DNA from 3 places in the Rhodovibrio salinarum DSM 9154 genome. Region 3 is predicted to be linked to each of the others. Evidence: predicted binding sites of a transcription regulator. Region 3 holds the regulator's gene; each other region holds the start of a gene.
What was found. Region 3 encodes LexA, which represses DNA repair genes until DNA is damaged. Its sites were predicted from a motif close to ATGTTCTANTTTGGTTC; they were not measured.
Positions count from the first base shown of each region.

Region 1 (2,263 bases), 2.1 Mb from region 3:
GCATGCCGCAGGTCGAGATTGTGCCGCATCCGGTCTTCCCGGAACACGTCAAACAGGACGAATGGTGGCGCTGGCCCGGCAGCGCGCACCTGCTGATCGACGAATACGGCAAGTATCTGGTCGCCCGGGTCCGCGCCTTGATCGTCGGACCCTTGCAGGCCGCAGGCGTCAACGGCTAGGTGGGGCCTGGCTGAACGTCGATCCCCGCCCCGATTGCCCGGACCCCGCTATATGATCCTGCTGCGCTCGCTCGCGTTCAACGTCGCCTTCTGGGTCTGGACGGTGAGCATCCATGTGCCCGGGCTGGTGTTGCTGATCCCAGGCGTCCCACGGCGGTGGATCATCGTGGCCGGGCGCTTCTGGATCCGCGGGGTGATGCTGCTGCTGCGCTGGGTCGCCGGCATCGATTACCAGATCCGCGGGCGGGAAAACTTGCCGGATGGCCCATGCCTGATCGCCTCCAAGCACCAATCGGCATGGGACACCCTGATCTTCAACCTGATCCTGGACGACCCCAGTTTCGTCCTGAAACGGGAGTTGCTGTTCCTGCCCTTCTTCGGCTGGTACCTGCAGCGTTACGGGATCGTGGCGATCGATCGTGCCGGCGGTGCCAAAACGCTGCGCAAGATGGTCGCCGAAAGCAAGCAGATCACGGCGACCGGGCGCCGGCTGATCATCTTCCCCGAAGGCACGCGTGTGGCGCCCGGCGACAGCAAGCCCTACCACCCCGGCGTGGCCGCCCTGTACCGCGAGCTCAAGCTGCCAGTCGTCCCGGTGGCGCTGACCAGCGGCCGGCATTGGGGACGCCGGGCCTTCCGTAAGGTGCCCGGTACGATCCGCCTGGAATTCCAGCCGCCGATCCCACCTGGAATGGACCGCAAGGCGTTCATGCAGCGCCTGGGCGACGATCTGGAAGCGGCGAGCGAGCGTTTGCGCGCGGAGGACGACCGCACGCCCCGGGTGCACTGACAGCCGACACGGTTTGCCCCCTTATCCACGCGGGCGATGGCGCCCTGTGGATAACTTTGTGGAATCAGGGAAAAGTTTGTTCGACTCAGCGCCTTGAAGCGTGCTCTTGAAGTACGCCATTGCGTGAACGTTTATAGAACACAACTTGACTCGTCCTGGCCGTCGGGTAACTCTGCTCAAAGTTTCGAGACCCGCACGAAACTGCGTGTTTGACGGCAATGCCACCGATCCCACGCAGGCGTGGAGGCGAGCTGGATGGTCGACCTGGCGCCGATTTCCCAGCGTATCTGGGACATGAAGTACCGCCTGAAGCAGGCTGACGGCACGCCTGTGGATGAATCGGTGGAAGATAGCTGGATGCGCGTCGCCAAGGCGCTCGCCGAGGCCGAACAGGCGGACGTGCAGGACGACTGGGCACGCGCTTTCTACGCCGCGCTGCAGGACTTCCGGGTCATGCCCGCCGGCCGGATCGTCGCCGGTGCCGGGTCGGCGCGGGACGTCACGCTGTTCAACTGCTTCGTCATGGGGACGGTGCCGGACACGATGGACGGCATCTTTTCCCACCTGCGCGAAGCGGCGCTGACGATGCAGCAGGGCGGCGGCATCGGCTACGACTTTTCCACCATCCGTCCGCGCGGGGCCCCGGTGCGCGGCGTCGGCTCCGACGCCAGCGGCCCCGTCTCGTTCATGGACGTTTGGGACGCCATGTGCCGGACGATCATGTCCGCGGGCTCCCGGCGCGGCGCGATGATGGGCTGCCTGCGCTGCGACCACCCGGACATCGAGGAGTTCGTCGACGCCAAGCAGGAGCCCGGGCGCCTGCGCATGTTCAACGTCTCGGTGCTGGCGACCGACGCCTTCATGCAGGCGGTCCGGGAGGACGCCGACTGGCCGCTGGTCTTCCAGGGCGAGACCTACCGCACGCTCAAGGCACGCCGGCTGTGGGACCGGATCATGCGCGCGACCTACCAAGCCGCCGAACCGGGCGTGATCTTCATCGACCGCATCAACCAAAAAAACAATATGTGGTATGCGGAAACGATATCTTCTACCAATCCCTGCGGCGAACAACCGTTGCCGCCCTACGGCGCGTGCCTGCTGGGGTCGATCAACCTGGCCCGGCTGGTGGAACGACCGTTCACCGCGCAGGCGCGGCTGGACACGGACGCGCTGGCAGACCTGACGCACACGGCCGTGCGGATGCTGGACAACGCGATCGACATCTCCCGCTTTCCGCTGGAGACGCAGCGCCGGGAGGCCCAGGACAAGCGCCGCATCGGCCTGGGCGTGACCG
Region 1 covers NZ_KI911559.1:612,575-614,837, reverse strand. Annotated here, with positions in the region: gene RHOSA_RS0102865 (YdcF family protein) at 1-179, shown strand, start outside; gene RHOSA_RS0102860 (lysophospholipid acyltransferase family protein) at 232-969, shown strand; gene RHOSA_RS0102855 (adenosylcobalamin-dependent ribonucleoside-diphosphate reductase) at 1,225-2,263, shown strand, end outside.
Region 1: RHOSA_RS0102855 (adenosylcobalamin-dependent ribonucleoside-diphosphate reductase) is a predicted target of LexA. The motif match lies at 1,095-1,111, and genes of this name have one in related genera.

Region 2 (2,263 bases), 1.0 Mb from region 3:
AGGCGTCGGGTCGCGCGTTGGAGGGCGGCTGGGTGTTGGTTCAGGTCGTTTCGGCTTCGGCGGCGGCGAAACGGGCCGATGCACTGGCGCCGGGGCTGGCGGCCGCGAGACCGGCGCCGTCGGTGCAGGGGGTGGAGGCGATGGCGGACTGGGGAAGAAGATACCCATGCGGCTCCTCGCGGCTGTCGCGTCCGGCAATCCGGGTGGCCCTATCACGCGCACAAAAAAGCGCCGCCCGCGGGGCATCGCGGACGGCGCTTCGGTTGGGACGCACTTCTGGCGTGTGCAGTTATGTTTATAATCCTATAACGGGAGCCATGTCAAGGACTTTTTTCTCTACTCGTGTCAGGTGCCGGAAAAGCTGCCAGGGCGTGACCACGCACCGGGCGCGGATGCCAAGCGCACGCTTCACCGCCTCGACGCAGGTGAACGGCGCCCAGGGGGCGGCCCGGCGGGCCGGCGCCACCGGGCGCACCGGGACCGGCAGCAGGCCGTGCGCCAGGAACCAGGCGACCGGATCGATCGGTCCGGACACGACGGCGAAGCGGGTGACGTGCGCCATCGGATCGACCAGCAACCAGCCGCCCGACGGCTGCGCCAGGGCCACCAGGCAGTGCCGGAACCCAGGCTTGAGCAGACGCAGCCACCACAGCTCGGCGCCCCCGGAGAAAGCGACCACGGCAACCGCCGGCATTCCAGACTGCGGCGATTCCGCGACCGGCACCGGCTGCGGGCCTGCCAGCGGCGCGCTCACGCCACGATCCCCTTGGCGCGCAAGGCCGGTGTCAACTCGCCCAACGCTTCACCCCACAAGTGGGCGGCGCGCCGCTCGCGCCGGCTGTCCGGGTCGGGCGGCAGCAAACGCCGGCCATAGTCCGCCAGCACGTGCAAATGCTCTGGCAACAGCCGGCGGCGGCGGTACAGCCGGTCGACCACGGCAAGTACGTCCAATGGTTCGCAGGGACGGGCCACCAGCCCCGCCCGCGCGCCGACCCGGGCCCCGTCGAGTTGCGCCAACCGGCACTGCACGTACCAGAACCAAGCCGTCTCCGCGTCGGCGAACGGCTCACCCAACTGCTCGGTCGCAGGACGCGGAACGAAACGATCTCGGCTCATCTGCACTCTCCCTTAGGTTGCATTCTTGCGCGCATCGCGCTAAGAACATATGCAGAACATACCCGTCCGCGAATCCGTTTCAAATGGTAATTATGCTTATTTTCCTAATGCGCGTCGCAACCCCGTATAAGACAATGTTCCCATGTTGCGACACGGGGACATCTGGCGCGCGATCGACCGCCTGGCCGAGGCGCACGGCCTGTCGGCCAGCGGACTGGCCCGCCGGGCCGGGCTGGATGCGACCACCTTCAACAAGTCCAAACGGATGACCGCGCAGGGCAAGCCGCGCTGGCCCAGCACGGAATCGGTCGCCAAGGTTTTACGCGCCACCAACACCTCGCTGGCGGAGTTCGTGGCCCTGCTGGGCGACGCGGGGGCCCAAGCGCTGGCCCAGCGGATTCCGGTGATCGGCCACGCCCAGGCGGGACAGCAGGGCTTCTTCGACGACGCCGGCTTTCCCGTCGGCACCGGCTGGGACGAGGTCTTGTTCCCGCACGTCGGCGATCCGCACGCCTACGCGCTCGAGGTCAGCGGGGACTCGATGGAACCGGTCTATCGCGACGGCGACCTGATCGTGGTCTCGCCGCAGGCCACCGTGCGCCGCGGCGACCGCGTGGTGGTCAAGACGACCGAGGGCGAGGTGATGGCCAAACAACTGGTCCGCCAGACCGCCAGCCGGATCGAACTCGCCTCCCTCAACGCCAGCCACGAAGACCGCACAGTGCCACTGGAAGAAGTGGCGTTCATGGCCCGGATCGTCTGGGCGAGCCAGTAAATTAGGTTATGAGGCGCACGCTGCGCCGCCCCGCCCTACCCCTGGCTCAGGTCCTCGCCCGCCAGCGCGCGGTCGAGCAGGGTCTTGAACTCACCCAGCCCGTAGAGCGCGATGAAGGAGCCCATGCGTGGGCCCTGCTGCTGGCCGAGCAGGATCTCGTAGAGCGCCTTGAACCAGTCGCGCAGCTTCTCGAAGCCGTGCGCCTTGCCGGACTCGTAGACCTCCGTCTGGATCGCCTCGGCCTCGGCGTCCGCCGGCAGCGCGTCCAGGCGCTGGCGCAGGTCCTCTAGCGCCGCGCGCTCGGCGTCGGTGGGCGCGCGGTAGCGCTTATGGGGCTTCACGAAGTCCTGGTAGTAGCGGATCGCGTGATCG
Region 2 covers NZ_KI911559.1:3,760,171-3,762,433, forward strand. Annotated here, with positions in the region: gene RHOSA_RS23315 (hypothetical protein) at 296-754, opposite strand; gene RHOSA_RS0117500 (hypothetical protein) at 751-1,116, opposite strand; gene RHOSA_RS0117505 (S24 family peptidase) at 1,259-1,891, shown strand; gene RHOSA_RS0117510 (lysine--tRNA ligase) at 1,927-2,263, opposite strand, start outside.
Region 2: RHOSA_RS0117505 (S24 family peptidase) is a predicted target of LexA. The motif match lies at 1,160-1,176, and genes of this name have one in related genera.

Region 3 (2,263 bases):
CGCCTCCTTCCAGATGTCGTTCGCTGCCGCGACGGCGCTGGTCGCGGCCTACGAGGGTTTGCGCAGCCATACCTTCGGGCGGACCAGCCAGCGCAGCATCCCCATGCGGCTTGTGCTGTACGCCGGCAGCGTGGCGCTCACCAGCGTGATCGCGATCTTGGCGACGGGGCCGTTTGCGGTGTTCCACTTCAACCGGCTGGCTCTCTATGGCTTGGCGGCGAATCTGGTTGCCGTGCCGCTCACCGCCTTTTGGATCATGCCGGCCGCACTCGTCGCATTCGCGCTGATGCCGCTCGGCCTCGATGGCTTCGGGCTGACGGTCATGGGGTGGGGGATCGCCGGCATGCTTGCCGTCGCCGAAACCGTGGCGGACTGGCCGGGGGCGGTCGCGGTGCTGCCGTCGCCGAGCCGCGCGGGACTCGCCCTGATCATTGCCGGGGGCGTCTGGTTGTGCTTGTGGCAACGGCGCTGGCGGCTTTGGGGACTGGCTGCGGTCGCTGTCGGCTGTTTGAGCGTGCCCTGGGGACCGCGGCCGGATGTACTGGTCACGGGCGATGCCAGGTTGATCGGCGTGCGGGCCGCCAGCGGCGAGTTGTGGGTCAGTACGCAGCGCCGCGAGCGGTTCAGCCGCGATGTCTGGATGCGGCGGTTGGGCACGCAACGCGTGCAGACCTGGCCGCCTTGGGGGCAAGCGGAGAGTGCGGATCTGACCTGCGACCCGCTGGCCTGTCTGTTCCGCAAGAATAGCCTGACGGCCGCGCTGGTACGCGACGGCCGCGCCCTGGCGGAGGACTGCCGTATGGCGGACGTGCTGGTTGCGGTGGTGCCGGTGGCGCGGATCAAATGCGCCCGACCGAGCATCCTGGTCGATCGCTTCGACCTTTGGCGTGCGGGGACGCACGCCATCTACCTCGCGCGCGATGGCCCGCGCGTCGACACAGTCCGCGCGCATCGCGGCACCCGCCCCTGGGTTCGCCGACGCGGCCGGGAGTAAGACCGCGCGACGGCCAGATCAGCACCAGCCCAAAGCTCATGTCGGGCCGTGGAGGGTTTATGCGCGCGACGCCTCAGTGATAGCGACGCAGTAGGGCGACCAAGCGGCCCTGCACCTTGACCCGTTCGGGGGGATAGATCCGGGTTTCGTAGGCCGGGTTGGCGGGTTCCAGGGCAATCGAGTGGCCGCGTCGGCGGATGCGCTTCAAGGTGGCTTCCTCGCCATCGACCAGGGCGACCACGATCGCGCCAGGCTCTGCATGCTCGCCACGGCGGATCACGACCGTGTCCCCGTCGTGGATGCCGGCTTCGATCATCGAGTCGCCGTCGACTTCGAGGCAGTAGTGCTCGCCGTCGCCTACCATCGCCCCCGGAATTTCGACGAACGCGCTTTCGTCGCGCAGCGCCTCGATCGGCGTGCCGGCGGCGATCCGACCGTAGAGCGGCAGGTGCAGATTCTGCGAAGCCGTTGTCGCGCCCAGTTCGGGGACGGTGGGGGCGCGGAAGTTCGCTTGCACGACGTTGTCGCCGACCGGGCGGCCGTGTGCTCCTGACAGCGGGTGTCCGGCGGCGTCTTGCGCACCGTCTTCCGCGCTGCCTGTCTGAGTGGAGGGCTCACCTGGCAGGCGCAGCACTTCCAGTGCCCGGGCGCGATGCGGCAACCGGCGGATAAACCCACGCTCCTCTAGTCCGCTGATCAGACGGTGGATGCCAGATTTGGACTTTAGATTGAGCGCTTCCTTCATCTCGTCGAACGAAGGCGAAACGCCGTGTTCGCCGAGATGCTTGTGGATATAGAGCAGCAGTTCGTGTTGCTTGCGCGTCAGCATGTTGGCATCCGCTTTGCCGTTTTGCCCCCGAGGCTGCCTGTCCCAGCGCGGAATACCGTTAAACCGGGGCCCGAACCCGACTTTCAGGGCGTACGGGTGCGATTGTCGGCGCGGAACAAAGCATCAACTCAATGCCGTGTTCTACTTTGGTTCCGTCGAAGCGTCAACCGCCCTTCGCGTGGGCGGAGAGGCTTGTCACGGCAAATACGCAGAACCGTGACCCCGAAAGGGCCGTGTGCTAGCGCGCACTAAATTCCCGCCCCGAATGGCACGACCTCAACCGGGCTGCCGGCCGCCTGGGCCGGCGCGTGGGGCGCGCGCACGAGCAGCGCGTCCGCTTGGGTGAGCCGGCTCAGCATCGAACTGTCCTGCTTGTCGAAGGGGGTGGCGATCCGGTTGCCGTCTGCGTCCTGGGACAGGGTGCAGCGCATGTAGTCCTG
Region 3 covers NZ_KI911559.1:2,751,814-2,754,076, reverse strand. Annotated here, with positions in the region: gene RHOSA_RS22325 (ComEC/Rec2 family competence protein) at 1-994, shown strand, start outside; gene lexA (transcriptional repressor LexA) at 1,068-1,823, opposite strand; gene RHOSA_RS0112755 (molybdopterin molybdotransferase MoeA) at 2,072-2,263, opposite strand, start outside.